3 regions of the Streptomyces sp. NPDC050842 genome follow, and region 2 is predicted to be linked to each of the others. Evidence: riboswitches for the same ligand, from Rfam matches in the RefSeq annotation. Region 2 holds a riboswitch; each other region holds the start of a gene.
The links. A riboswitch is a leader RNA that binds a small molecule or an ion and turns the genes downstream of it on or off. The one in region 2 is predicted to bind cyclic di-AMP.
Positions count from the first base shown of each region.

Region 1: another riboswitch for cyclic di-AMP. It lies ahead of ACIBG6_RS26750 (M23 family metallopeptidase); the one in region 2 lies ahead of ACIBG6_RS16990 (M23 family metallopeptidase).
Region 3: another riboswitch for cyclic di-AMP. It lies ahead of ACIBG6_RS36930 (peptidoglycan DD-metalloendopeptidase family protein); the one in region 2 lies ahead of ACIBG6_RS16990 (M23 family metallopeptidase).

Region 1 is NZ_JBITGA010000008.1:125,690-135,096, forward strand. It holds gene ACIBG6_RS26735 (DNA topoisomerase (ATP-hydrolyzing) subunit A) at 1-2,365, opposite strand, end outside; gene ACIBG6_RS26740 (M16 family metallopeptidase) at 2,547-3,899, shown strand; gene ACIBG6_RS26745 (M16 family metallopeptidase) at 3,926-5,293, shown strand; cyclic di-AMP (ydaO/yuaA leader) riboswitch at 5,495-5,658, shown strand; gene ACIBG6_RS26750 (M23 family metallopeptidase) at 5,671-6,453, shown strand; gene ACIBG6_RS26755 (GntR family transcriptional regulator) at 6,649-7,332, shown strand; gene ACIBG6_RS26760 (HPr family phosphocarrier protein) at 7,503-7,784, opposite strand; gene ACIBG6_RS26765 (GNAT family N-acetyltransferase) at 7,960-9,407, shown strand, end outside.
Region 2 is NZ_JBITGA010000005.1:20,394-29,800, forward strand. It holds gene ACIBG6_RS16980 (PrsW family intramembrane metalloprotease) at 1-571, shown strand, start outside; gene ACIBG6_RS16985 (aldo/keto reductase) at 578-1,525, opposite strand; gene ACIBG6_RS16990 (M23 family metallopeptidase) at 1,592-2,812, opposite strand; cyclic di-AMP (ydaO/yuaA leader) riboswitch at 2,824-2,971, opposite strand; gene ACIBG6_RS16995 (PP2C family protein-serine/threonine phosphatase) at 3,173-4,441, opposite strand; gene ACIBG6_RS17000 (MFS transporter) at 4,556-5,785, opposite strand; gene ACIBG6_RS17005 (PLP-dependent cysteine synthase family protein) at 5,782-6,822, opposite strand; gene ACIBG6_RS17010 (hypothetical protein) at 6,897-7,280, opposite strand; gene ACIBG6_RS17015 (MerR family transcriptional regulator) at 7,386-8,126, opposite strand; tRNA gene ACIBG6_RS17020 (tRNA-Met) at 8,253-8,326, opposite strand; gene ACIBG6_RS17025 (rhodanese-like domain-containing protein) at 8,378-8,872, opposite strand; gene sigJ (RNA polymerase sigma factor SigJ) at 9,057-9,407, shown strand, end outside.
Region 3 is NZ_JBITGA010000016.1:16,869-26,275, forward strand. It holds gene ACIBG6_RS36915 (STM4012 family radical SAM protein) at 1-214, shown strand, start outside; gene ACIBG6_RS36920 (STM4011 family radical SAM protein) at 222-1,094, shown strand; gene ACIBG6_RS36925 (SGNH/GDSL hydrolase family protein) at 1,081-1,875, opposite strand; gene ACIBG6_RS36930 (peptidoglycan DD-metalloendopeptidase family protein) at 2,026-3,087, opposite strand; cyclic di-AMP (ydaO/yuaA leader) riboswitch at 3,092-3,248, opposite strand; gene ACIBG6_RS36935 (tyrosine-protein phosphatase) at 3,643-4,464, shown strand; gene ACIBG6_RS36940 (DUF6126 family protein) at 4,471-4,626, opposite strand; gene ACIBG6_RS36945 (helix-turn-helix domain-containing protein) at 4,678-5,334, opposite strand; gene ACIBG6_RS36950 (aspartate aminotransferase family protein) at 5,410-6,795, opposite strand; gene hpnH (adenosyl-hopene transferase HpnH) at 6,818-7,840, opposite strand; gene ACIBG6_RS36960 (1-hydroxy-2-methyl-2-butenyl 4-diphosphate reductase) at 7,848-8,537, opposite strand; gene shc (squalene--hopene cyclase) at 8,537-9,407, opposite strand, start outside.

The DNA.
Region 1 (9,407 bases), on a different contig from region 2:
TGCCGTTCTTCTGCGCGGCCCGGGCCGGGGTGGCGCCCGCCCAGGCCAGGATCAGGACGTCCTCGCCCTTCAGGAACCGCTGGCAGCGGACACCGCCCGTCGCGCGGCCCTTGCGCGGGTACTGGTCGAAGGGGGTCAGCTTCGCCGACGTACCCGCCGAGGCGTCCAGGGTGCCGGTGGAGCCCGCGACCGTGAAGACGACGGCGTCCGCCGCCGGGTCCACGGCCGTGAACGAGAGGACCTCGGCGCCCGCGGTCAGCTTGACGCCCGCCATGCCGCCGGCCGGACGGCCCTGGGGCCGTACCTGCGCGGCCGGGTAGCGGAGGAGCTGGGCGTCGGAGGTGATGAAGACCAGGTCCTCCTCGCCCGTCCGCAGCTCGGTCGCGCCGACGATCCGGTCACCGTCCTTGAGGGTGATGACCTCCAGCTCGTCCTTGTTCGCCGGGTAGTCCGGCACCACACGCTTCACCACGCCCTGCAGCGTGCCGATCGCGAGACCCGGCGAGGACTCGTCGAGCGTGGTCAGGCAGACCACCGACTCGTCCGCCTCCAGGGACAGGAACTCCGAGAGCTGCGCGCCACCCGCGAGGTTGGGGGTGGCCGCGGTGTCCGGGAGCTGCGGCAGGTCGATGACCGCGATGCGCAGCAGCCTGCCGTCCGAGGTCACCGCGCCGACGTCACCGCGCTGGGTGGCGGCCACCGCGGACACGATCAGGTCGTGCTTGGTGCGCGGCGCGTCCGGGTCGGTGGGCGGCAGCTCCGCCGTCGCCGTACGGGCCAGCAGGCCCGTGGAGGAGAGCAGCACGCGGCACGGGTCGTCCGCGACCTCGAGGGGGACGGCCGCGATGGGCGCGCCCGCCGATTCGAGCAGGACCGTCCGCCGGTCGGTGGCGAACTTCTTGGCGACCGCGGCCAGTTCCGCCGAGACCAGCTTCCGCAGCTCCGCGTCGGAGTCGAGGATCCCGGTCAGCTCGTCGATCTCGCCGTTGAGCCGGTCGCGCTCGGTCTCCAGCTCGATGCGGTCGAACCTGGTGAGGCGGCGCAGCGGGGTGTCCAGGATGTACTGCGTCTGGATCTCGCTCAGCGAGAAGCGCTCCATCAGGCGCTCCTTGGCCTGAGCGGAGTTGTCGCTCTCCCGGATGATCCGGATGACCTCGTCGATGTCGAGGAGTGCGACGAGCAGGCCGTCCACCAGGTGGAGCCGGTCGCGCTTCTTGGTCCGGCGGAACTCGGAGCGGCGGCGGACGACCTCGAAGCGGTGGTCGAGGTAGACCTCCAGGAGCTCCTTCAGGCCGAGCGTGAGCGGCTGACCGTCCACCAGCGCCACGTTGTTGATACCGAAGGACTCCTCCATCGGCGTCAGCTTGTAGAGCTGCTCCAGGACCGCCTCCGGCACGAAGCCGTTCTTGATCTCGATGACGAGACGCAGGCCGTGGCTGCGGTCGGTGAGGTCCTTGACGTCCGCGATGCCCTGGAGCTTCTTGGAGCCGACGAGGTCCTTGATCTTGGAGATGACCTTCTCGGGGCCGACCGTGAAGGGCAGCTCGGTCACGACGATGCCCTTGCGGCGCGCCGTCACGTTGTCCACGGTCGCCGTGGCGCGGATCTTGAACGTGCCGCGGCCGTTCTCGTACGCGTCCTTGATGCCGGACAGGCCGACGATCCGGCCGCCGGTCGGCAGGTCGGGTCCGGGCACGAAGCGCATCAGCGTCTCGAGGTCGGCTCCCGGGTGGCGGATCAGGTGGCGGGCCGCCGCGATCACCTCGCCGAGGTTGTGCGGCGGCATGTTGGTCGCCATGCCGACCGCGATCCCCGACGCGCCGTTGACCAGCAGGTTCGGATAGGCGGCGGGCAGCGCCACCGGCTCCTGCTCCTGGCCGTCGTAGTTCGGCGTGAAGTCGACCGTGTCCTCGTCGATGGAATCGGTCATCAGCAGCGCGGCCGGGGCCATCCGCGACTCCGTGTACCGCATGGCGGCGGGCGGGTCGTCGTTGCCGAGGGAGCCGAAGTTGCCGTGGCCGTCGACGAGGGGCAGCCGCATGGAGAAGGGCTGTGCCATGCGGACCATGGCGTCGTAGATCGACGCGTCGCCGTGCGGGTGGAGCTTGCCCATCACCTCGCCGACGACACGGGCGCACTTCACGAACCCGCGATCGGGCCTGAGCCCCATCTCGCCCATCTGGTAGACGATGCGGCGCTGGACGGGCTTCATGCCGTCGCGGGCGTCGGGGAGAGCGCGCGAGTAGATCACCGAGTACGCGTACTCGAGGAAGGAGCCCTGCATCTCGTCGACGACGTCGATGTCGAGGATCCTCTCCTCGTACGCGTCGTCCGGCGGCGGTGTCTTCGTGCTGCGGCGGGCCATCGCGGCTGCGGCTCCTTCACCAACAAGGTTGATCTGACGCGGACCATTGTGGACTGTGCCACCGACAACGCCGACCGCGACCCGGAAGAGGGACATCCGGAAGGGGCGGGAACTTCGCGAGGTGTCGGCGCGCTTGCATACAGTGGCAGGACTTTTTCACATCGCGATCGAAGGGACGTACATGCCCATGGGTCACACGGCCACGGCCGAGGCCGGCTCCGGCGGCCTGACAGCGACCGAGCACCGGTTGGCGAACGGCCTGCGCGTGGTGCTCTCGGAGGACCACCTGACCCCGGTCGCCGCGGTCTGCCTCTGGTACGACGTCGGTTCGCGTCACGAGGTCGAGGGCCGCACGGGCCTCGCCCACCTCTTCGAGCACCTGATGTTCCAGGGCTCGAAGCAGGTCCACGGGAACGGGCACTTCGAGCTGGTGCAGGGCGCGGGCGGCTCGCTCAACGGCACGACGAGCTTCGAGCGCACCAACTACTTCGAGACCATGCCCACCCACCAGCTGGAGCTCGCGCTCTGGCTGGAGGCCGACCGCATGGGCTCGCTGCTCGCGGCCCTGGACGACGAGTCCATGGAGAACCAGCGGGACGTCGTCAAGAACGAGCGCCGCCAGCGGTACGACAACGTGCCGTACGGCACGGCCTTCGAGAAGCTGACCGCGCTGGCCTACCCGGAGGGCCACCCGTACCACCACACGCCCATCGGTTCCATGGCGGACCTGGACGCCGCCACGCTGGAGGACGCGCGGAACTTCTTCCGCACGTACTACGCGCCGAACAACGCGGTGCTGTCGGTCGTCGGCGACATCGACCCGGCGGAGACCCTCGCCTGGGTCGAGAAGTACTTCGGCTCGATCCCCTCCCACGACGGCAAGCTGCCCCCGCGTGACGGCTCGCTGCCCGACGTCATGGGCTCCGAGCAGCGTGTGGTCCTGGTCGAGGAGGTCCCGGCGCGCGCGCTGATGGCCGCCTACCGGCTGCCGCACGACGGCACGCGCGAGTGCGACGCCGCCGACCTGGCCCTGACGGTCCTCGGCGGTGGCGAGTCCTCCCGCCTGCACAACCGCCTGGTCCGCCGGGACCGGACGGCCGTCGCCGCCGGCTTCGGCCTGCTGCGCCTCGCCGGGGCGCCCTCGCTGGGCTGGCTGGACGTCAAGACCTCCGGCGGCGTCGAGGTCCCGCAGATCGAGGCCGCCGTCGACGAGGAGCTCGCCCGCTTCGCCGCCGAGGGCCCGACGCCCGAGGAGATGGAGCGCGCGCAGGCCCAGTTGGAGCGCGAGTGGCTCGACCGGCTCGGCACCGTCGCGGGCCGCGCCGACGAACTGTGCCGGTTCGCCGTGCTGTTCGGCGACCCGCAGCTCGCCCTCACGGCCGTCGACCGGGTCCTCGACATCACCGCCGAGGAGGTGCAGGCGGCCGCCAAGGCCAAGCTGCGCCCCGACAACCGCGCGGTGCTCGTCTACGAGCCGGTGGCCACCGAACAGAGCGAGAGCGACAGCGACGAGGAAGAGGGAGCGGACCAGTGACCGACGCTGCCGTGTCTTTGACGAGCATGGACTTCCACCCGCAGCCCGCGCCGGGCGTCGCCAGGCCCTGGGCGTTCCCGGCCCCGGACCGCGGCTCCCTGGCCAACGGCCTGACCCTGCTGACCAGCCACCGCCCCGGCCAGCAGGTCGTGGCCGTGGAGCTCTTCCTGCCGGCTCCGCTGGACGCCGAGCCGGCCGGTCTCGACGGCGTCGCCACGATCATGGCCCGCGCGCTCTCCGAGGGCACGGACCAGCGTGACGCCGAGGAGTTCGCGGCCGAGCTGGAGCGCTGCGGCGCCACGCTCGACGCGCACGCGGACCACCCGGGCGTGCGGGTCTCCCTCGAGGTGCCCGTCTCCCGGCTGCCCAAGGCGCTCGGGCTGCTCTCCGAGGCGCTGATCGCCCCGGCGTTCTTGGACACCGAGATCGAGCGCCTCGTGCGCAACCGCCTCGACGAGATCCCGCACGAGACGGCCAACCCGGCCCGCCGCGCCGCCAAGCAGCTCTCCAAGGAGCTGTTCCCGGCCGAGGCCCGGATGTCCCGGCCGCGTCAGGGCACCGAGGAGACCGTCGAGGCGATCGACGCCGCCGCGGTCCGCGCCTTCTACGAGGCGTACGTCCGGCCCGCCACGGCCACCGCGGTGGTCGTCGGCGACCTGACCGGCGTCGACCTGGACAAGGTCCTCGCCGAGACCCTGGGCGCCTGGACGGGCGAGCCGGCCGAGCCGCTGCCGATGCCGCCGATCACGGCCGACGACACCGGACGGGTCGTCATCGTGGACCGTCCCGGCGCGGTCCAGACCCAGTTGCTGATCGGCCGGATCGGCGCCGACCGGCACGACAGCGTCTGGGCTGCCCAGGTCCTGGGCACGTACTGCCTCGGTGGCACCCTCACCTCGCGGCTCGACCGCGTCCTGCGTGAGGAGAAGGGCTACACGTACGGCGTGCGGGCCTTCGGGCAGGTGCTCCGCTCCGACGCCGAGGGGAACGGTGCCTCGATGCTCGCCATCAGCGGCTCGATCGACACCCCCAACACCGGCCCGGCACTTGACGACCTGTGGAAGGTGCTGCGGACCCTCGCCGCGGAGGGCCTCACCGACGCCGAGCGCGAGACGGCCGTGCAGAACCTGGTGGGCGTGGCACCGCTCAAGTACGAGACGGCCGCCTCGGTCGCCGGGACGCTCGCCGACCAGGTCGAGCAGCACCTCCCGGACGACTACCAGGCCCAGTTGTACGCGCGGCTCGCCGAGACGGGCACGGTCGAGGCGACCGCGGCCGTCGTCAACGCCTTCCCCGTGGACCGGCTCGTGACCGTGCTCGTGGGCGACGCGGCACAGATCGCGGAGCCGGTGCGCGCGCTCGGCATCGGTGAAGTCACCGTGGTGACCGGCTGATCGCACGCGCCGACCCGGCGACGGAAGGCCTCGACGTCATGATTTCGTCGAGGCCTTCCGCTTTGTCCGTATTGAGGGCAAGGGTGGCTGTCTGCCCTGTGGCATGTCTTACAAACAGGCGTGTCTGTTTGGTGATTGACAGACGATCCCATAGCGTCGGTGCGGCTGTTCGTCAGTTGCACGTGCCGCATTCGCGGCAACGGACAGTCATCGCCGAGTCCCCGTCAGGCGCGAGCCTGGGGAGCCGGGGACCCACACAGTCCCTGGGGTGAATCGGGCGCCTTCGTCACGTACGGAGGGGCTCGTAGGAGACCTTCCTGCTCCGAACCCGTCAGCTAACCCGGTAGGCGAGAAGGAAGGAAAGGATCAGCCCCTACATGGCGTTCACCCGTGCCACCGGGAAGCATCGTGGTCCGAGCCGGATGGCGCGCCGCAGCGTGGGCATCGCCGGCGTCGCGACGCTCGCCACCACCGGCGTCATCGGAACCTTCGCTTCCCCGGCGCTCGCCGCCGACACGGACAACCGCTCCGCCGAGGACACCGGCCTCACGCAGGTGATCACCGAGGACTCGCTCGCGGACCGGATCGACGCCCAGGCCGCCGCCCAGGAGCAAGAGGCCTTCGAGGCCATCGTCAAGGCGAAGGCCCAGGCCGAGGCCCGCGCCGAGGCGAAGCGCAAGGCCGAGGCCCGTGCCAAGGAGGTCCGCGAGGAGCGCGAGCGCGCCGCCCGCGAGGCCGAGCGCCGGCGACTCGCCTCCTTCCAGCTCCCCGTGGCCGGCTCGTACGTGACCACCGGCTACAAGACCGGCGGCTCGCTCTGGTCCTCCGGCAGCCACTCCGGCATCGACTTCCACGCCTCCTACGGCAGCTCGGTCGTCTCCGTCGGCTCCGGCACCGTCGTCGAGGCCGGCTGGGGCGGCGCGTACGGCAACAACATCGTCATCCAGATGAACGACGGCACGTACACCCAGTACGGTCACCTCTCGTCCATCGGGGTCTACGTCGGCCAGACCGTCGAGCCGGGCCAGCAGATAGGCATCTCGGGCTCGTCCGGCAACTCGACCGGCCCGCACCTCCACTTCGAGGCGCGGACGGGCTCCGACTACGGCTCGGACCTGAACCCCATCTCCTACCTCCGCGCCCGCGGCGTCAGCCTCTGACACCTCGCGCATCGCGTCGCAAAAGCCCCGGCTCGTACTGAGCCGGGGCTTTTCGCTGACCGAAACATATCGCTGGATTCCACGGGGGCATCGGAAATTCCGGCCTGCTGCAATAGAGTCGCGGAACAGACGCAGAACGGACGCGGAACATGCGTCGCTCGAATTGTCTCTCGCGGACCAAGGCGGAGGTCGGACATGCGCGTACCCGCGCAATCGGTATGCACGGCGATCCGGGACGACATCGTCTCCGGTGTCTTCGAGCGGGGCGGGCGGCTGACCGAGGAGCAGCTCGCGCGCCGCTACGGGGTCTCCCGTGTCCCGGTCCGTGAGGCCCTGCGCACCCTGGAGTCCGAGGGCTTCGTCGTCACCCGCCGCCATGCCGGCGCCCATGTCGCCGAGCCCACCGAGCAGGAGGCGGCCGATCTGCTCGACATGCGGGCCCTCCTCGAACCGCTGGGCGCCGCCCGCGCCGCGCAGCGGCGCACCGAGGCGCACCTGAAGGTCCTCCGCGGCCTGGTCAGGCTGGGGCAGGAGCGGGCCAGGCGCGGCCAGGGCGAGGATCTGCGCTCGCTCGGGGGCTGGTTCCACGAGACGCTGGCGCAGGCCTCCGGCAGTCCGGCGCTGACCGCGCTGCTCACCCAGCTGCGGCACAAGATCGCCTGGATGTACGCGGTCGACCAGCCCGCCCACCCCGTGGAGGCCTGGTCCGAGCACGGAGCCATCGTGGACGCCGTCGCGCGCGGCGACGCCGAGCGGGCCAGGGCGCTGACGGCGCTGCACGCGGAGCGCTCGTTGGGACTGCACCGGCTCAAAAGGCCGGAGCGCGGTCGTGTGAGGGTTTCGCAACATGTCGTCAACACGGCGAGCGGCCGGAATTAACGCGCGCACCGTATACAAAGAATAGGAATTCGACGGAGCCTGTTTGGGCTGCCCGGAAACACCGGCTCCGGAAATGTGAAAACCGCGACCTCCGGAATTCCGGGTGTCGCGGTTTCGTCGTACGGGGAACGCGTCGTACGGGGGAACGCGTCGTACGGGGGAAAGCGGGGTCAGACGGTCTCGGGGAGCTCGTCGAGACCCTCGGCGACCAGCTTCGCGAGACGGTCGAGCGCGACCTCGGCGCCGTCGGCCTCCGAAGCGAGGACGATCTCCTCGCCGCCCTGCGCGCCCAGGCCGAGCACCGCGAGCATCGAAGCGGCGTTCACGGGGGTGCTGTCGGACTTGGCGATCGTCACCGGAACGCCGGAAGCCGTGGCGGCACGGACGAAGATGGACGCGGGGCGGGCGTGGAGGCCCTCGGCCCAGCCGACGTTGACGCGGCGCTCAGCCATGGTGTTGCCCTTCAAGTCTCAAGCGGGTTGTCTAGACCAGTCTCTCATGTGATGCGCGGTGCTCGTGCCGACCTTCGACCCGGACCGCACCGACTTTCGGTCCTCCTCACCTTGCACGGCACGCACCTGCCGCGCGACCGGTGCCGGTGTCGCACACCGGCCGTAGGCTGGCCCCATGCAGAGCGCGTCGGAGCAGTCGGAAGCGGCGGATCGACCGGCATCACCGGCACCTGCCCCATCGCCGGAGCACGCCTATCCCGATCACTGGGAGGCGGACGTGGTCCTCCGGGACGGCGGCACCGCGCGCATCAGGCCCATCACCGCCGACGACGCCGACCGGCTGGTCAGCTTCTACGAGCAGGTGTCGGACGAGTCCAAGTACTACCGCTTCTTCGCGCCCTACCCGCGGCTCTCCGCGAAGGACGTCCACCGGTTCACCCACCACGACTTCGTCGACCGGGTGGGCCTCGCCGCGACGGTGGGCGGCGAGTTCATCGCCACCGTCCGCTACGACCGCATCGACGACCGCGGCATGCCCGCCTCGGGACCGGCCGACGAGGCCGAGGTCGCCTTCCTCGTCCAGGACGCGCACCAGGGGCGCGGCGTCGCCTCCGCCCTGCTCGAACACATCGCGGCCGTCGCGCGCGAGCGGGACATCCGGCGCTTCGCCGCGGAGGTGCTCCCTGCCAACAACAAGATGATCAAGGTCTTCACGGACGCGGGCTACACCCAGAAGCGGAGCTTCGAGGACGGCTCCGTCCGGCTCCACCTCGACCTCGAACCGACCGTCCGCTCTCTCGCCGTCCAGCGCGCGCGGGAGCAGCGGGCGGAGGCGCGATCCGTCCAGCGGCTCCTCACACCCCGCTCCGTCGCCGTCGTCGGCGCCGGGCGCGCGCCCGGCGGGGTCGGCCGGACCGTCCTCCGCAATCTCCTCGGCGCCGGCTTCACCGGCCGCGTCCACGCGGTGAACGCCGCGCTCACCGACGGTCCGGCGGAGCTCGACGGAGTCCCCGCCCACCGCTCCGTCGCGGCCATCGGCGAGCCCGTGGACCTGGCGATCGTCGCCGTCCCCGCCGAGCGCGTGCCGGAGGTCGTCGCCGACTGCGGCGAGCACGGGGTGCTGGGCCTCGTCGTCCTCTCCGCCGGGTACGCGGAGAGCGGCCCGGCCGGCCGGGAGCGGCAGCGCCAGCTCGTACGGCAGGCCCGCTCGTACGGGATGCGGATCATCGGGCCGAACGCGTTCGGGATCATCAACACCTCCGAGGACGTCCGGCTCAACGCCTCGCTCGCCCCCCACATGCCGGCCGCCGGGCGGATCGGGCTCTTCACCCAGTCCGGCGCGATCGGGATCGCGCTCCTCGCCGGCCTCCACCGGCACGGCGCGGGGCTCTCCTCCTTCATCTCGGCCGGCAACCGCGCCGACGTGTCCGGGAACGACTTCCTCCAGCACTGGTACGACGACCCGGGTACGGACGTCGTCCTCCTCTATCTGGAGTCGATCGGCAACCCCCGGAAGTTCACCCGGCTGGCCCGCCGCACCGCGGCGGTCAAGCCGGTCGTGGTCGTCAAGGGAGCCCGGCACAGCGGCAGCGCGCCGCCCGGCCACCGGGTGCCCGTCACCCG
Region 2 (9,407 bases):
ACCGCGCGGGAAGCGGGTCCGGCGGGTGCTGCTGCCGATCACCGGACTGCTGCTCGCCATGGGCATGCACGCCGCCTGGAACGGCGCCGCCACCTTCGGCGGACCCCTCGCCTTCTACGTGGTGTACGCCTGCTTCATGGTCCCCGCCTTCGGCCTGCTGACCTGGCTTGCCGTGTGGAGCCGGCAGCGCGAGCTGCGCACGATATCCGGGACGCTCCCGGCGTACGCGGCGGCCGGCTGGCTCTCCCCCGCCGAGCCGCTCGCCCTCTCCTCGATGCGCGCCCGCCAGGTGGCGCGCGCCTTCGCCGCCCGGACGTACGGCGCTCCGGCGGCGCGGGCCGTCGGCGAGTACGAGTCCTTCGCGACGACCCTCGCGTTCCTGCGGGACCGGGCCCGGCGCGGCACGGCCGGACCCGATTTCCCGGCGCGGGAGCAGGAGCTCCTGCACCACCTCTGGCAGCGCCGGGCGGTCGCCTCCCCCGCGCTCACGTACGCGGCGCGGGCGACCGGCCGGGTGTGGGCGCCGCCGCAGTATCTGGACTACGGCGGCTACAACCCCTACCGCAGTTAGGCGGAATCAGACTGCCGAGGCCTTCGTCAGGAGCGTCAGGTCGGCCTCCGTCAGGGTGAGGTCCGCGGACGCCACCAGGGCCGGGAGCTGCTCGACCGTACGGGCCGAGGCGATCGGCGCGGCGACGGTCGGCCGGGAGGCCAGCCAGGCGAGGGCGACGGTGGCGAGCTCGGCCTCGTGGGCCTCGGCGACCGCGTCGAGCGCGGAGAGCACGGCCCGGCCCCGCTCGGTGTCCAGGTGTTCGCCGGCCCCGGAGGCGCGGACGCTGTCGACGGTGGCACCGGGGCGGTACTTGCCGGTGAGGAAACCGGAGGCGAGCCCGAAGTACGGGACGGCGGCGAGCCCGGCGCTCTCGACGGTCTCCAGGAGCGGACCCTCGTAGGTGTCGCGCGAGACCAGGTTGTAGTGCGGCTGGAGCGCGACGTACCGGGCGAGGCCCTCGGCCTCCGCGAAGTCGAGGGAGGCGCGCAGCCGCTCCGGGGAGATGTTGGAGGCGGCGACGGCCCGCACCGTGCCGTCCTTCACGAGCTGGTCGAGGGCGGTGACGATCTCCTCGACCGGGACCGACTCGTCGTCGAAGTGCGTGTAGTAGAGGTCGATGCGGTCGGTGCCGAGGCGGCGCAGCGATTCCTCCACGCCCGCCTTGATGGTGGTGGCGGAGAGCCCCTTGAAGCGGGGGTGGGCGCCGACCTTGGTGGCGACGACGATGTCGTCGCGGTTGCCGCGGGAGGCGAGCCAGCGGCCGATGACGGTCTCGGACTCGCCGCCCTCGTTGCCCTCGGCCCAGGCGGAGTACATGTCCGCGGTGTCGACGAAGTTTCCGCCGGCGGCGGCGTAGGCGTCGAGGACGGCGAAGGACTGTGCCTCGTCGGCGGTCCAGCCGAAGACGTTGCCGCCCAGGGCGAGCGGGAAGACGTGCAGATCGGAAGAGCCCAGCGTGCGGAGAGAAGTCATGGGTTCGTCAACCCTCCGCGCCGCCGGGCCTATTCCGCGCTGGGCGGATCAGATCGGCAGGCGGGATCAGATCGGCAGGCCCTTGGAGCGGAGCCAGGCCGCCGGGTCGATGCCGTCGCCGCCGGAGGTGTGGACCTCCATGTGGAGGTGGGCGCCGGTGACGTTGCCGGTGGCGCCGACGCGGCCGATCGTCTCGCCGGTGGTCACGGTCTGACCCGCGCCGACCGTCATGGAGGAGAGGTGCGCGTACCAGACCTCGGTGCCGTCCTCCAGCTCCAGGACGACCCGGTAGCCGTAGGAGCCGGACCAGCCCGCCGACTTGACCGTGCCGCTGTGGACGGCCTTGAGCGGGGTGCCCGTGGGGGCGGCGAAGTCGAGACCGGTGTGGTAGCCGGAGGACCACATCGAGCCGGACTGCATGTAGGTGGCGCTGACGGAGTACGAGGAGAGGGGCATCGAGTAGCTGGCGGCGAGCTGGGCGAGGCGCTCGGCCTCGGCCTCCGCGGCCTTCCGCTCGGCCTCCGCCTTCGCTTCCGCCTCCGCCTTGGCCTTGGCTTCCGCTTCGGCCTTGGCCTTCGCCTCGGCGGCCGCCTTCTCCGCCGCCTCTGCCTTGGCCGCGGCCTCGGCCGCCGCCTTCTCGGCCGCGGCCTTCTCGGCGGCGAGCTTCTCGGCGGCGTCGGCGGAGGCCTGCTGCTGCTCGGCCTGCTGGAGGATGCGGGCGCGCAGGATCTCGCCCGCGTCGGCCGTGCCGGCGGCGGTGGCCGTCGCGGTGGTCTCGGCGGTCCCGGTCTGCGTGGTGTAACCGGCCTGGGTGGTCCGGGCGGTCGCGGCGGTGCCGTCCGCCTTCTCGCCGGCCGGGGTGACGTACGTGGCGGCGGTGAGCGGGTTCGGGTTGCCGCCGGTCCGGTCGATGGTGTCCTGGATGCGCTGGTCGGCGTCGTCCGCGTCGTCGGCGAACAGCTCGCCGACACCGGGGAGGTCCTCGGCGGCCGGGAGGTTCAGGTCGGCGAGGTCCGGGAGGTCCGGGAGCGATATCGCGACCGGCGGCTTCTCCTGCGCGGTGGCGAGGCCGCCCGCACCGACGGCCGCGATGACGCCGACGCCGAGGACGGTGGAGGAACGGGCGAAGTTGGAGCGCTGCTTGACGACCCGGTGCCGGCCGCCGGAGCGGCTCTCGGCGCGGAGGGTTCCCTCGGTGGGGTTCCACTCGGTGTCCGGAGCGGCAGGACCCGCACCACCACCGAAGGCATCGAAGGGGGCTTCGGGTGCGGGAGTGTTGGACGCCACGAAGGCGCGCTCCTTTCCTTCCTTCTCGCCTACCGGGTTAGCTGACGGGTTCGGAGCAGGAAGGTCTCCTACGGGCGCGGTCGCACAAGGTGCGAAGGGCCCGATTCACCCCAAGTAGTGGTTCCCCGGTTCCTTTTCAGGATTCGGCGCGTGCGCACGGTGCCGTCTCTTGCGACGGTTGTGACGACCGCGCTGCGTTATCGAACGTTAATAGACAGGGGGGTCCGATTCCAAGCTGTTCCCGGTGATCATTCATTGAATTGGTGGGGAATCGCCCGAGTTGACCGCCCTTCAGCAAGAGACGGCCAAACACTCGCGATCTGACGTTATGTCAATTGTTATCGCAGCGACACCCCGCGACTACGCCTGGTGACCGGGGCGGATCGGGGGCGCTCCCGGTGACGCCGGCGGCACCACCGGCATCGTCCGGCGCCGCTCCTGCTGCCCCGTCGCGGGCCTGCTCAGCGCGAGCAGCGCCATGTCGTCCGTCGACCCGCCACCCGTGTGGAGCCGTACGTCGTCCACGAGGGCGTCGAGCAGTTCCTCGGGTCCCGGGAAGATCCGCCCGGCGAGGCGGGACGCCGGGTCGTAGAAGACGCCCTCCGTGTTCCGCGCCTCCGAGAGGCCGTCCGTGTAGAACAGCAGCGTCGCGCCCGGCGGGTACGGCCGCTCCTCGGCCCGGTCCGGCCACGCCGCCAGCTCGCCCATGCCGAGCGGCAGCGCCGGCTCCGCCGGATCCAGCACGTCCAGGTTCCCGTCCGCGTACAGCAACAGCGGGGGCGGATGGCCGCGGTTGACGACCCGTACGCTCCCGGCCCCGCGCACGCTCCCGGCGTCACCCTCGCCCTCGCCCCCGCCCGTCCCGTCGGCGCGCGGGATCTCCGCCAGGACGGCCGTCGTGAACCCCTCGAAGGCGTCGAGCCCGTCCCTGCGGGTCCCCTCCCGGGCCAGCGCCCGTTCCAGCCGCTGCGCCACCCCCTCCAGACTCGCCTCCTGCTCGGCCGCCTCCCGGAACGCCCCGATCACGACGGCGACGGCCTCGACCGCCTCCATCCCCTTGCCGCGCACGTCCCCGACGACGAGCCGCACCCCGTGCGGCGTGTCCTGCACGGCGAACAGGTCACCGCCGATGAACGCGTCCGCCTGGGCCGCCTCGTAACGGGCCGCGCACTGCAGCCCGCCGATCCGCTCGGCAGGCGTCGGCAGCACCGCCTTCTGCGCGGTCTCCGCGATGACCCGGGCGGAGGCCAGCCGCTCGCCGCTGCGCCGCACGACCCGGTTGACCAGCATCGCGAGCGCGGAGACGGTGACGACGGTGAAGACCTCGGTGAGGGACGGGACCTGGGTCGCCGTGCCGTTGTAGACGTGCAGCCCGACGGAGGCGAGGACGGCGGCGATCCCGGTGAGCAGGGTCGTGAGCGTCGAGAAGAACGGCGCGGCGATCAGCGGGGCGGCGGAGAAGAGCGGCGCGGCCGTGTACGTGGCCGGCGTCGACAGGTCGAAGACGACACCGCCCACGATGATCAGCGGGGGCAGCGCCCGGAGGAACCGCCGGGCCCGTCCGTACGTGCCGGGGCGGCCCTCTCCGCCCCGCCGCCCGCGACCCGCTGCTCCTCGGGGGTGCCCCACCTGTGCTCTCCTGCCCGGTCCGTACCGGCCACGGTGTTCTCGTACCGCGCCCTCCCAGGGTGGCCGCCGCCGCACCCGGCGGCGACCCCCGTGGGGCCGACTGGCGTACGCCCCCTAAGGGGCTTCCGGCGCCGGCGGCTCCGCGAGACGTCCGCCGCGGGCGAGGAGGGCGACCGCCCCCGCGCACACCAGACCCACCGCGCACAGCGCCAGCCACGGCACCGCCGACCACCCCGTGACGTCGAGCAGCGCGCCCGTCGCCAGGTTCCCGAGGGTGATCCCGATCCCGCAGACCGTGTTGTAGAGCCCGTAGTGGGTGGCCACCCAGCGCCCCCGGGAGAGGGCGACGACGGTGTCCATCTCGTACGGGTAGAGCACGGCGTTCGCGACGGCCAGGACCGCCGCGCACAGCAGCAGCCCCGCCACGCCCCTGCCCAGCGCCGCCGGGACCAGGAAGGCCCCGCCCATCAGCGCGAGCCCGAGGACCAGGCACCGCTCGCGGTCGAGGCGGCGCCGGCACCAGGCCGTGATCCGCAGCTGCCCGGCGAGCGCGACCAGCGCCGAGACGACGAACAGCGCCGTCGTGAGCCCCGTGCCCTCCGCCGCGAGCGGCAGCGCCAGATAGACCTGGAACGACAGCACGTACGAGCCGGTCATGGCGAGGGAGAAGAGCCAGAACGTGCGGTGGGAGAGGACCGTACGGAACTGCCCCCGCCCGTCCTCCCCCGCCGAAGGCGCGTCCCCGCCGCGGACGGGCAGATGCCGGAGCTGTACGAGGGTCAGGCCGGCGAACAGGACGGCCGCCACCGTGCACGTCAGCCGGAACGACACCCCGGTCAGCGCCACCCCCACGAGCGGCCCGAGCAGGATGCCGGCCTGGTAGTACGCGTGGAACAGCGCGAAGGCCTGCACCCGCCGCTCCTCCCCCGCCTCCGCCGCGAGGCAGGCCCGGACCGCCGGGTTGAACAGCGCCCCCGCGAGCCCGGTCGCGAGCGAGGCGGCGATCAGCATCGGCAGCGACTGAGCGAAGGCGAGCGCCCCGAAGCCGACCGTCCGCAGCGCGCAGCCGGCGACGATGAGCGGCTTGAAGCCGAGCCGGTCGGCGAGCGCCCCGCCGACCAGGAACATGCCCTGCTGGGAGAGGTTGCGGGCGCCGAGGACGAGGCCGACCGACCAGGCCGCCATGCCGAGCCCGTCCGCGAGGTGCGCGGCCAGGAACGGCATGAGCATGTAGAAGCCGAGGTTGATGGTGAGCTGGTTGAGGAAGAGCAGCCGCACGGCCGGGTCGAAGGTGCGGCTCTGCTTCCAGACGCCTCCCTGGGGAGGCGCGGTCGTGGTGCTCAACGCCCCAGCCCCCGCCGGTCCAGGACCCTGCGGGTCCAGCCGTCGACGGGCGTGTCCGCCTCGTACGCGACGGGGTCCTCCCGCACCGGCCCGTCGAGGAGCCCGTGCGCCGCGCAGAACTCGTCGTTGAAGACCGTGTCGAAGTACCGCTGCGGCCCGTCGGGGAAGACCGCCGCGATCCGCGTCCCGCGCGGCCGGGTGCGGGCCAGCCACCCGGCGACGAGCGCGACCGCGCCCACGCTCCAGCCGCCGGTGGCGAACTGACGCGAGGCCAGCCGGCGGGCCGCCCGTACCGCCTCCGCGGGAGCCACCCAGTGGACCTCGTCGAACGCCCCGTGGTCGACGTTGGCCGGATGGATGGAGGAGCCGAGGCCGCGCATCAGCCGCTCCCCGGCCGGGAGACCGAAGACGGTGGAGTTCACCGAGTCCACCCCGACCAGCTCCAGGGCGGGGCTGCCGCCGGCGCGCAGCGCGCGGGAGATCCCGGCCGAGTGGCCTCCGGTGCCGACGGCGCAGACGAGGACGTCGATCCGGTCGAGCTGCCCGGACAGCTCGGCGGCGAGCCCGGCGTACGCGTCGCAGTTGTCGGGGTTCCCGTACTGGTTGGGCCACCAGGCCCCGTCGAGGCGCCCGAGCAGCTCGGCGACCAGGTCCATCCGGGCCTGCTGCCAGCCGCCCCGCGGGCTGGGCTCGGCGGCGACGTGGACCCGGGCGCCGTGGGCGACGAGCATCCGCTCGACGATCGGTTCGAGGCCGGGGTCGGTGACGACGTGCACGGAGTGGCCGTGGAGCACGCCCGCGAGGGCGAGTCCGAGGCCGAGCGTCCCGGACGTCGACTCGACGATCGGGGCGCCGGGCCGCAGCTCACCGCGGCGGCGGGCCTGCTCGACCATGTAGAGGGCGGCGCGGTCCTTGATGCCGCCGAAGTTGAAGCCTTCGAGCTTGGCCCAGTAGCCGTCGTCCGTCCAGAGGACGGGCGTGTTGCCGACGGTCTGGACGGCGATGGGCGGGGTGTTGCCGAACAGGAGACTGTTCACGGGAGGTACGTCCTTGAGGTGGTACGCCGAAGGGAACCTGGTCACGCGCGTGCGGGGCACGCTCGGGACCCGGCTCAGTTCCGGTCCACTCCGAGGGCGATCAGCAGACGACCCGGCTCGGGGCCGGGTCCCGCCCTGCCCCGGACGCAGCGCGCGCGGGGGTCGGTGCGGTGGTCCGCCGCGCACGAGGACGGGGTGACGACCCCGGCTGAGACGTACGGCGCGGCGAGCTGCGAGGCGGCGGTCTGCGCGGGCAGGTGGGCGTCGAACGACCACACCTCGCCGGACCGCTCGCAGCCGTGCGGCAGCGCGGGGGCGGAGACGGTCGCGGTGCCGGAGGCGGGCAGGACGTGCCCGTGCGCTCCGTGGCAGACGCTCATCACGAGGGCGAGGAGCGCGAACAGGACGAGGACGGCGGGCGCCCGCCGTCGTACGTCACTCGCACGCTCGTCACTCATGGTGCGCGTGAGACTACGGTGAGGTGTCGCGCACCGGCAAAGCGACGGGCGCGGTTTCGGCCACCGTTTACTTCCGACTACTTCCGAGCACTTCCGGCGCGGTGACTACAGGTTCCGCTCCGCGTAGACCGCCATCGCGTCCCGGACGAGGAGCGCGGTGCCCTCACCGTGCTTGTCGTAGTTCACGGTGAAGCGCGGGTCGTCGACGTACATGCGGCCGAGGCCGATGACGTACGCCTTGGTCGGGGTCGTGGTGGCCGACAGCCACGCGATCTGGCGCCGCGTGATCGCCTGCACCTCGTCGCTGTCGGCGGCCAGGCCGTCCGGCACCGCCTGCCCGAAGTCGCGGGCGATGCCGGCCTGCTCGTCCAGGAACGCCTTCTTCCCTTCGGCGTCGAGCGAGCGCCACCAGCGGTCGCCCTTCTCGTACGCCGCGCGGCCCCAGCGCTCGGTGACCTCCTCCTCGTACCGCGTGTGGTCGAAGCCGTCGAAGACTTCCTCTGCCATGAGCTCTTCTCCCTTCTCGGTCTTGTGGAGAGTGGTGCGGACGGCCTCGATCTGCCGGCCGATGCGCTCCCGCTCCTGCTCCAGGAGGAGCAGATGGGTGCGCAGCGCGGCGGACGGATCGCTCTGCCCCTTGAGGACCTCGGCGATCGCGGGCAGCGAGAGCCCCAGCTCGCGCAGCAGCAGGATGCGCTGCAGACGTACGAGCGCCGCCTGGTCGTAGTACCGGTAACCGTTCGCGCCGATCCGGCTCGGCTCCAGCAGTCCCCGCTCGCCGTAGTGGCGGAGGGTGCGGCTGGTGGTGCCGGCCTTCTTGGCGATCTCTTGGATCGACCACTCCATGCCGACAACGCTAAATCTTGACGTCGCGTCAAGGTCAAGCGGACTTCGCGATGACGCGTGGTGCGGGAACACGACGAAGGCCCGGATCCGATCAAAATCGGATCCGGGCCTTCGTTTGCTACTGAGTAGCGGGGACAGGATTTGAACCTGCGACCTCTGGGTTATGAGCCCAGCGAGCTACCGAGCTGCTCCACCCCGCGTCGGTAAACACGACTCTACGTCATGACCGGCGCAAACGTGAAATCGGTTTCTCAGCAGCCGCAGTCGTCGGAGTCCACGGGCGCCGTGAGCGGGTCCGCGGCCTTCTCGGCAGGCCCTTCCCAGGTCTCGTAGGCGAAGCCCTCGCGCACCCAGTACTCGAAGCCGCCGAGCATCTCCTTCACCTGGAAGCCCAGCTCGGCGAGGGCCAGCGCGGCGCGCGTGGCGCCGTTGCAGCCGGGACCCCAGCAGTACGTGACGACCGGCACGGACGGGTCGAGGAGCTGCTCGGCCTGCTCCGGGATGAGCGCGGTCGGCAGGTGGAGCGCGCCGGGGACGTGCCCCTGGTCCCAGGAGGCGGTGGAGCGGGAGTCGATCACGACGAAGCCCGGGTCCGTGCCCTCGGCGGTCGCGGAGGCCAGCGCGGAGGCCACGTCGGAGACGTCGGCGTGGAAGGCGAGGCTGGCGGAGAAGTAGGCGGCAGCGGCGGCGGGAGAGGCCGGCGGGGTGCGGAGTACGGGGTTGACCTGCGTCGTTGTCGTCGTCATGGTGATCAATCTACGGACGAAGATCATCGTGCTGAAGTACGGATCCACGGCGGTCAGGGGCCTCGACCGGGGAATCCCGGGCGTTGGCCACCGGGCGGCGGGGATCTCACGCAACGAGACCGTTCGGGCCGCTCGAACACCGCGGGTCGTGTCACATCGGCAGGGTTCCATCCGTCATGAAGGCATGACGGGACGCGAAGGGGGAGATCGACGAGTGAACGGCGACCTGAAGGACGAGCCGGGCGAGACCAAGGAAGCTCTGGCCCGGCGGTTCGAGGACGATCGGGGCCACCTGCGGGCCGTCGCCTACCGGATGCTCGGTTCGCTGAGCGAGGCGGAGGACGCCGTCCAGGAGGCCTGGTTCAAGCTCAGCCGCGCCGACGTCAGCGCGGTGCAGAACCTCAGCGGCTGGCTGACCACGGTCGTCGGCCGCGTCTGCCTCGACATGCTGCGCTCCCGCGGCTCGCGCCGCGAGGACCCGCTGGAGTACTACGTCCCCGACCCGGTCGTCAGCCTCCCCGACACCATGAACCCC
Region 3 (9,407 bases), on a different contig from region 2:
GGTCGCCGGCTACGAGGAGCGGTTCGGCTCCTCCCCGTTCGCGGACTTCCCGGCGGAGCTGGCCCGTTTCGAGGCCCTCGGGTGGCTCGACGCGGACGCCCCCGCGGGGCTGCTCCGGCTCTCGCCGGAGGGGCTCGCGTACTCGGACGGGCTCGGCCCGGAGCTGTTCTCGCCGGATGTGCGGGCCGCCATGGCCGCGTACGAGCCGAAGTAGGGAAGCCGTGGATCTGACGCTGCTCTACCGCGGCCCGCTCGCCTCCTGCGACTTCGACTGCCCCTACTGCCCCTTCGCCAAGCGCCGGGACAGCCGTGAACAGCTGCGCGCGGACCGGGCCGCGCTCGACCGGTTCACCGGGTGGGCCGCCGGACAGACCGGCGACCGGCTGCGGATCCTCTTCACCCCGTGGGGCGAGGGCCTGGTGCGCTCCTGGTACCGGCGGGCCCTGGTCGACCTGTCACGGCTGCCGCACGTGGAGCGGGTGGCGATCCAGACCAATCTCAGCTGCCGGACCGACTGGCTGGCGGAGGCGGACCCGGAGACCGTCGCCCTCTGGTGCACGTACCACCCGGGCCAGACGCCGTACGAGCGGTTCCTCGGCAAGTGCCGCGAGCTGGCGGACCGGGGCATCCGGTTCAGCGTCGGCGTGGTCGGCCTGCCCGAGCACCGGGACGACGCCCGCCGGCTGAGCGCGGCCCTGCCGCCGCACGTCTACCTCTGGGTGAACGCGGCCGAGGGGCACACGTACACGGACGCGGAGGCCGAGGAGTGGACGGGGATCGATCCGCTCTTCCCGTACAGCAGACGGCCGCACCGCTCGGCGGGGCTGCCGTGCCGTACGGGCGAGTCGGTGATCTCGGTGGACGGCGAGGGGACCGTGCGGCGCTGCCACTTCGTCAAGGCCGAGCTGGGGAACCTGTACGACGGTTCGTACCGCGCCGCGCTGCGCCCCCGGGCCTGCCCCCTCGGCGTCTGCGACTGCCACATCGGCTACGTCCATCTGGAGACGCTGCCGCTGTACGACGTGTTCGCCGGCGGGGTCCTGGAGCGGATCCCGGCCGGCGGCGTCGGCCCCGGCGGTCCTACAGGGGCATGAGGTCGGGGCGCTTGGCCTCGACGTGGTCGCCCGAGCTCTCGCCGCGCAGCCTGCGCCCGATCCAGGGCACGAGGTACTCCTTGGCCCAGTTGAGGTCGTCGCGGCGGACCTCCAGCGTGCCGCGCGGGGGGCGCGGCGGCCACGGCTGGTCGGGGTCGGCGGGCACCGGCAGGCCGAGGACCTGGGCGGCGCGCAGGGCGACGCGGGTGTGGCCGTCGGGCGAGAGGTGCAGCCGGTCGTCGTCCCAGGCCCGCAGGTCCTGCACGGACTTGAGGGACCACAGGTCGAGGACCGGGCAGTCGTAGCGGTCCGCGATGGACCGGACGTGGGCGGTGTAGGTGGCGATCTTCCCGCGCAGGTGCCGGAGCACGGGGATGTCACGGGTGTCGAAGCCGGTGGTCACCATGACGGTGCCGACGGCGGAGGTCAGGTCGGCGACGGCGCGCTCGAAGCGCTCGGCCACGTCGTCGGGGTCGGTGCCGGGCCGGATGATGTCGTTGCCGCCGGCACAGAAGGTCACCAGGTCGGGGGCGAGTTCCTTCGCCCGGGGGACCTGTTCCGCCACGATCTGGTCGAGCAGGCGCCCGCGTACGGCCAGGTTGGCGTAGCGGAAGTCGTCGTGCTCCGGCAGCTCGTCGGCCAGCAGGACCGCGAAGCGGTCCGCCCAGCCGACGTACGTCCCGTCGGGCCCGGGGTCTCCGACGCCCTCGGTGAAGCTGTCACCGATCGCCGCGTACGACCCGAATGCGTTCTTGTCTCTTGATCTCGAATCGTCTGCCACGGGAGCACATCCTTCCCTTTCGGATGTGACCTACGCGACCGTAAGGAGGGGTTGACGCAGGGTGACATATGCCACCGATAAAGATTCTCCCAAGCCGGAATACGGCGACGGCCCGGCACACACGTGCCGGGCCGTCAGAGAGCGTCCGCGTCAGACGGAGACACCGTGCTGGCGCAGGTAGGCCAGGGGGTCGACGTCGGAGCCGTAGCTCGGGGAGGTGCGGATCTCGAAGTGCAGGTGCGGGCCGGTGGAGTTGCCGGTCGAGCCGGAGAGGCCGATCTGCTGGCCGCCGGTGACGGTCTGGCCGGACGAGACGGAGAGGGAGGAGAGGTGCGCGTACTGCGAGTAGTTGCCGTCGGCGTGCTGGATGACGACCTCGTTGCCGTAGGCGCCGCTCCAGCCGGCGGAGACGACCGTGCCGGCGCCGACGGCGCGGACGGTGGTGCCGGAGGAGGCGATGAAGTCGACACCGGTGTGGTAGCCGGAGGACCACATGGAGCCGGAGGCGCGGTACGGCGTGGAGAAGCCGCCGCTGACCGGGGCGACCCAGCCGGACGCGGAGGTCGAGGCCCCCGACGGCTGGGAGGTCTGCGACGACTGCGACGAGGAGGACTCGGCGGCCGGGGCGGAGGCGCGCTCGCTGCTCCGGGAGGCGCGCGTGGTGTCGCCGTTCTTCTCGGAGCTCTGGGGAGCGGCCTTCGCGGCGGCCTTCGGAGCCGCCTTCGGAGCGGCGGCCTTGGGCGCGGCGGCCTTGGGCGCGGCGGCCTTGGGCGCGGCGGCCTTGGGCGCGGCGCTCTTCGGAGCGGCGGCGGTGTTCTTCGCGCCGAGCGTGAGCTTCATGCCGGGCAGGATCAGCGAGGGGTTCTCGCCGACGACCTGGCGATTGTCCGCGTAGAGCTTCTGCCAGCCGCCGGCGAGGTGGTGCTCGGAGGCGATCTTCGACAGGTAGTCGCCGCTGACGACGGAGTACGTCTTCGGCGCGGCCTTCGCGGCGGCGGTGGGCGCGGCCTGGAGGGCGGCGGGCGCCTTCGCCTGAGCGGCGGCGGCGACGGCCTGGGCGGGGACGGCGGCCGGGGCGGCCTGCTCGGCGGCGTGGGCTCCGGTGGCGCCGAGGAGCGGAAGCGCGACGACGGCGCCTCCCGTGCTGGCGACGACGAGGCCACGCGTGATGGAATTGATCTTGGGACGGCGGTGCTTACCCTTCGCGGGCATGGCGAATTCCTCTCCGGCGCCTACGAGGTGAGCTGTCGGGTTCGGACTGGAGATGCCCGGCCGCGTTCTCACGCGGCTTCACCCCGAGCCGTCCTGTTGTCGCGGGACCGGCGTACTTCCTGGGTCCCCCGCTCCTGCCACGCATGGGATGAGTGCGGATTCCGGACGGTGGCAGGATTCGGCGGTCCGACCGGATTGACGGTGACGCTAGACGAGCGGGGTCGGAGCGAACAAGCCGCAGATTTCCTCCGGCATTACCGGGGACGCAATTCGGGCGGAATTCCGGTCACCCTCCGTCGATGACGGTCCTTCGATTTCCTTTTTCCGTACGGCAATTGCCCGGCGCCTTCGGCCACGATCCGTCACATCTATGACCCTGCTCACGCGGCATCGCCCATCTCGCCTGTAAACAGGGCGCGTTCCCCTTAACGCCTCATTTCGGACAGATCACCCATTCCCGTCCGAGGGGGTGCGCCGACCCTGTCCCACCTGGATGATTGCGCCAGGCACCGATCTCGCATCGGGCCCCCGAACGACGACCCCCCAGGAGCATTCGTGACGCAGCAGCTGCCGCAGGTCCCGCCCACCGAAGCGAACGAACCCGAGCTGGCCGAGGTCCGCAACTTCCGGGACGTGGGCGGCCTGCCGACGACGGACGGGCGCGCCGTGCGGCCCGGGCGCCTCTTCCGCAGCGGCCACCTCGCCCACGCCACCGAGTCCGACGCCGCCTTCCTCGCCTCGCTCGGCCTGCACACCATCTTCGACTTCCGCAACGAGGCCGACCGCAAGGTCGAGGGCGCGGACGTCGAGCTCCCCGGCGTGCGGAACGTGAACATACCTCTCAACGACCCGGCCGACGGCAAGGAGTTCTGGAAGCTGGTGCGCGACGGCGACATCGAGCAGCTGCGGGACATCCTGGGCGACGGCAAAGCGGCGGCCCGAATGTCCGACTCGTACCGGAAGATGGTGGTCCAGCGGACCTCGGAGCACAGCCGGATCCTGCACTCCATGGCCGAGGACAGCGTTCCGGCGCTGATGCACTGCGCGGCGGGCAAGGACCGCGCCGGCCTCTCCATCGCGATCACGCTGCTCGCCCTCGGCGTCGAGCGCGAGGCGATCGAGGCGGACTACGTGAAGTCGAACGACCCGCACCGCCGCTACAAGGTGCGCCGCAGCTCCACCACCGCGGACGCGATGTCGCCCGAGGTGATGGAGCTGCTGAGCCCGCTCTTCGACGCGCGGGTGGAGTACCTGCGGGGCTCCTTCGAGACGATCGAGGCGACGTGGGGCTCGGTGGAGACCTACCTCACGGAGGGACTGAAGCTGGCCCCCGAGACCCGCGAACGGCTGCGGGAGCAGTTCCTCGTCGAGGCGTAGTCCCGCCTACTGGTTCTGCCCGCCCAGCATGAAGAGCAGGTAGAGGAAGCCGGCGAAGAGGTGCCCGGCGACGAGGTACGCGAAGAGGCGGAGGACCAGGCCCTTGGGGAACTTGCCTTCCCCGCGCTCCTCGCCGGTGACAGGTCGTGACTTCTCGGACATCTCGGTCCTTTTCTGACGAAGGGGCACGTTCTCACGAGGAGGCATGCGGGATCAGCGGCGGTGCGGGGTTCCGTCGCCGAGGCACAGCTCGGCGACGGGGCTCTGCATCAGGGTGTGGACGAACAGCAGCTCGGCCCCGCCGGGAGTGGCGGCGCCGATGCGGTGCGGGGTCAGCGAGTCGAAGTGCGCGCTGTCCCCGGGATCGAGGACGTGGACGGCGTCGCCGAGCGCGAGCCGCACCCGGCCTTCCAGGACGTGGATCCACTCCTCGCCGGGGTGGACGCGCACGATGTCGGCCCGGGTGGCGTACGGCACGTGGACGCGCAGGCACTGGAGCGCCCGCCCGGCGCCGCCGGCCTGCCGGTAGATCCAGCCGTCGGCCTCGACGGGATCGGAGCGGCCCGCACGGACGACGGGGTCGCGCTCGGGCGGAGCCTCGCCGAGGAGCTCGGAGACCGTCGTACCGTAGATACGGGCGAGGGCGAGCAGCATCGGCAGCGAGGGTTGCCGGTTCCCCGTCTCCAGCCGGGAGAGGTGGGCCGGCGAGAGGCCGGCCCGCTGGGCGGCGGCCTCCAGGGTGAGTCCCCGGCGGCGGCGCAGGGCCCGCAGCTGCGGGGCGACGTCGGGCAGGACGCCGGAGGCGGCGACATCGGGCGGGACGCCCGGGGTGGCGGGGTCCGGGGAGGTTTCCCCGGGGACGTGGTCCATGCGTCCATTCCGCCAGGATCATGCCTCTGAGGCAAGTTTCTTGCCTCAGAGGCAAGGATCGCGACCTCGTCCGGCTCAGCGCTGCGCGACCGCCTGCTTCACCAGGGTCTTACCGAAGTCCCACATCAGCCCGCCGCCGCCGTGGGCCTCGTCCATGACCGCCGTGAAGGCGGTGACGAACCGGTCCACGTCCGCCTCGTCGATGACCAGCGGCGGGATCAGTTTGATCACCTCCAGATGGTCCCCGGAGACCTGGGTGAGGATGTGGTGCCGCTGGAGCAGCGGCACCACGACCATCTGGGCGAAGAGACCCTTGCGGGCCGCCTGGAGCATGGCCCAGCGACCGCGCAGCCCCAGCGACGTCGGCCGGCCGAACTCGATCCCGATCATCAGCCCGCGTCCGCGGACCTCGTGCAGCAGCTCGTACCGGGGCACGAGCTCCTCGAGCCGGGAGCGGAGCAGCCCGCCGATCCGCCGGACCCGGGCGACCGTGTCCTCGGTCTCCATGACCGAGAGGACGGCGAGCCCGGCCGCCATGGCCTGGGCGTTCGATCCGAAGCTCGCCGAGTGGACGAGGACCCGGTCCATGGACGAGTAGACCTTCTCGAAGATCCAGTCCTTGCCGAGGGTGGCACCGACCGGCACGTAGCCGCCGGAGAGCGCCTTGGCGACGCAGACCAGGTCCGGTTCGACCCCGGCCTCGTGCTGGTACGCGTAGAAGTCGCCGGTCCTGCCGAGGCCGGTCTGCACCTCGTCCACGATGAGCAGCGCGCCGTGCCGGTGCAGCAGCTCCTGGGCGGCGAGCAGGAAGCCGGGCGGCGCCTCCCGGACGCCCTTGCCCTGGATCGGCTCCACGACGAAGGCGGCCACATCGCCCCGGCGCAGCTCCCGCTCCAGGGCTTCGAGGTCGCCGAGGGCGATCGCGGTGTCCGGCAGGAGCGGGTCGAAGCCCTCCCGGAAGCCCTGCTCGCCGTTGACGGAGAGCGAGCCGGTGGTGAGCCCGTGGAAGGCGTGGGCGCAGTAGAGGACCCTGGGCCGCCCGGTGGCGTACCGGGCGAACTTGAGGGCCGTCTCGACGGCCTCGGTGCCGCTGTTGCCGAAGAAGACCCGGTCGAGGTGGGGGCTGTGGGCGAGGAGGCGTTCGGCGAGCAGTCCCGGCAGGGGCTGGCAGTCGAAGCGGGTGAGGTCGGCGAGCTGGGCGTCCAGGACGTCGTGGAGGGCCTTGCGGACGACGGGGTGGTGCCGTCCGAGACCCATCACGCCGAAGCCGGCGAGCATGTCGAGGTGGTCGACGCCGTCGGCGTCCCAGAAGTGGGCGCCCTCGGCCCGCTCGTACACCTTGTCGAAGCCGATGGTGTGGAGCATGCGCGGCAGCTGGTGGTTGAGGTGCTTGGCGTGCAGCTCGTACCGCTCGCCGCCGCGCGCGGCGAGCAGTGCCGCCAGGTCGAACTCCCCGCTCATCGCCCGGTCACCTCCCCCACCCTCACGCGCTGTTTCCGGAGACGGTCTCCCGGATCGCGCGCAGGGACTCCTTGAGGGAACCCATGGTGGCGAGGACGGCCGTGGGCTCGTAGCCGCAGTGCGCCATGCAATTGGCGCAGCGCGGGTCCTTTCCGCGGCCGTACTTGTCCCAGTCGGTGTCCTCGACGAGTTCGCGGTACGTGGGGACGTAGCCGTCGCTCATCAGATAGCAGGGTCGCTGCCAGCCGAAGAGCGAGTAGTTGGGAATGGCCCAGGCCGTGCAGGGGAAATCGGCCTTTCCTTCGAGGAAGTCCAAGAAGAGCGGCGAGTGGTTGAGACGCCAGCGGCGCCGGTTTCCGCCCGCGAAGGCCTTCTTGAAGAGCTCGCGGGTCTGCTCGACGCCGAGGAAGTGCTCCTGGTCGGGGGCCTTCTCGTAGGCGTAGGCGGGCGAGATCATCATTTCGTCGACCTGGAGGTCGTCGTTGAGGAAATTGAGCACCTCGATGATGGTCTGGGGGGTGTCCGTGTTGAAGAAGGTCGAATTGGTGGTGACGCGGAAGCCGCGCCGCTTGGCCTCCTTGATGGCCGCCACCGCCTCGTCGAACACGCCTTCCTTGGCGACGGATTCGTCATGCCGCTCGCGCAGGCCGTCGATGTGCACGGCGAAGGCGAAGTACGGCGAGGGCGTGAACTTGTCCAGCTTCTTGCGGAGCAGCATCGCGTTGGTGCACAGGAAGACGTACTTCCTCCTGGCAACCAACTGGCGCACGATCTCGTGGATCTGAGGGTGCATCAGGGGCTCGCCGCCCGCGATGGACACCATGGGGGCGCCGGACTCCAGGACTGCGCCGACCGCCTGCGCGACCGGCATGCGCTGCTTGAGGACACCCGCCGGGTGCTGGATCTTCCCGCAGCCCTCGCACGCGAGGTTGCAGGCGTAGAGCGGCTCCAGCTCGACGATCAGCGGGAACTTGTCCCGCTTGCGGAGCTTCTGTTCGATGAGGTAGGTCCCGACCCTGATGGACTGACGAAGCGGCATGGCCATAACTCGCTCACCTCCTGGGGAGCAGCAAAGAACGGTGCCATTCGAAGAATGCGGGAAGGACGGCACGGAGAACACGGAAGGCCGATATTCCCCCGCGTACCGTGCCGATCCGGACCAGTTCATGTTCTGGAGCGTCCACGACCACCCGTACGGCCGCAACCGGGCGGGCGTCCGGGCCGCCGCCGAGGCGGCCGGCCTCCCGGGCGGTGCGCAGGGTCGCCGCGGACTCCATGTCGACGGCGATCGCGCCGGTGGCGCGCAGGGCGACCCGCTCGGGGCCGCGCACCACATGGTCGGAGCCGCTCAGCGGGCCGGTGTGGACGGTCCGCCCGGGTACCGCCCTGACCAGTGCCTTCACCAGGAGCTCGGTGCCGACGCAGGGCGTGGTGCCTTCGGGGCCGCGGGTCTCCTCGGCGACGATCAGGTCCCCCGGGTGCATGCCCGGGGCGAGCCCCGCGCAGAAGCCGGAGGCGATGACGGCGGCGTCCGCCCACCGCTCCTCGCCGAGCACCCGGGACACCGTCCTGCGGGCGTGGGCGGGCCCCATGCCCGTACGCACCACGGTCACCGGGCCGGGGGCGCCGGTGTGGTCGCCGCCGCGCAGGGCGAACCTCTCGATGCCGAGCGCGCAGGCGATCAGCAGCGGTGGTGCGGCGCCGGGGCGGGACGCCGGGCCCGGTCCCGGCTCGCGGCCCATCAGCGCCCCTTGCCGGGCGAGGGCTCCCCGTACACGTAACGCCCGAGCGCCGTGAGCGGGAACACCTGCCGGTAGAGGTGGTAGTTGATGGAGAAGTCCCAGGGGAAACCGGTGCCCGTGAAGTACGGCTCGTCCCAGGAGCCGTCCTCGCGCTGCGTCTCCGCGAGCCAGGCGACACCCCGGCGGACGGACCCGGATTCGCGCTCGCCCGCGGCGAGGAGGGCCAGGAGCGCCCAGGCGGTCTGGGAGGCGGTGGAGGCGCCGCGGCCGATCCACTGCTCGTCCTCGTACGAGCGGAGGTCCTCGCCCCAGCCCCCGTCCTCGTTCTGTACGGAGCCCAGCCAGGCGACGGCCCGGCGGATCGCCGGGTGGGAGCCGGGCAGCCCCGCGGCGGCGAGGGCCGGGAGCACCGAGCCCGTCCCGTACACGTGGTTGACGCCCCAGCGGCCGAACCAGGCGCCGTTCGGCTCCTGTTCGGCGAGGAGCCAGTCGATTCCCCGGCGCGTGCGGGGGTTTCGGGCCTGACCCTCGAAGGCGAGCATCTCCACCACGTGGGCGGTGACGTCGGCGGACGGCGGATCGATCACCTCGCCGAAGTCGCAGAACGGCAGCTTGTTGGGGAACACGCTGGTGTTGTCGGCGTCGAAGGCTCCCCAGGCGCCGTTGCGCGACTGCATGCCGAGCGTCCAGCGCGCGCCCCGGGCGATGGCCGCCTCGACCCGCGCGGGGTCGGGGTGGTCGACCCGGCGCAGGGCGAGGAGGACCTCGGCGGTGTCGTCGATGTCGGGGTAGTTGTCGTTGTGGAACTCGAACGCCCAGCCGCCCGGCGGGAGTCCGGGGCGGCGCACCGCCCAGTCCCCCTCCTTGGTG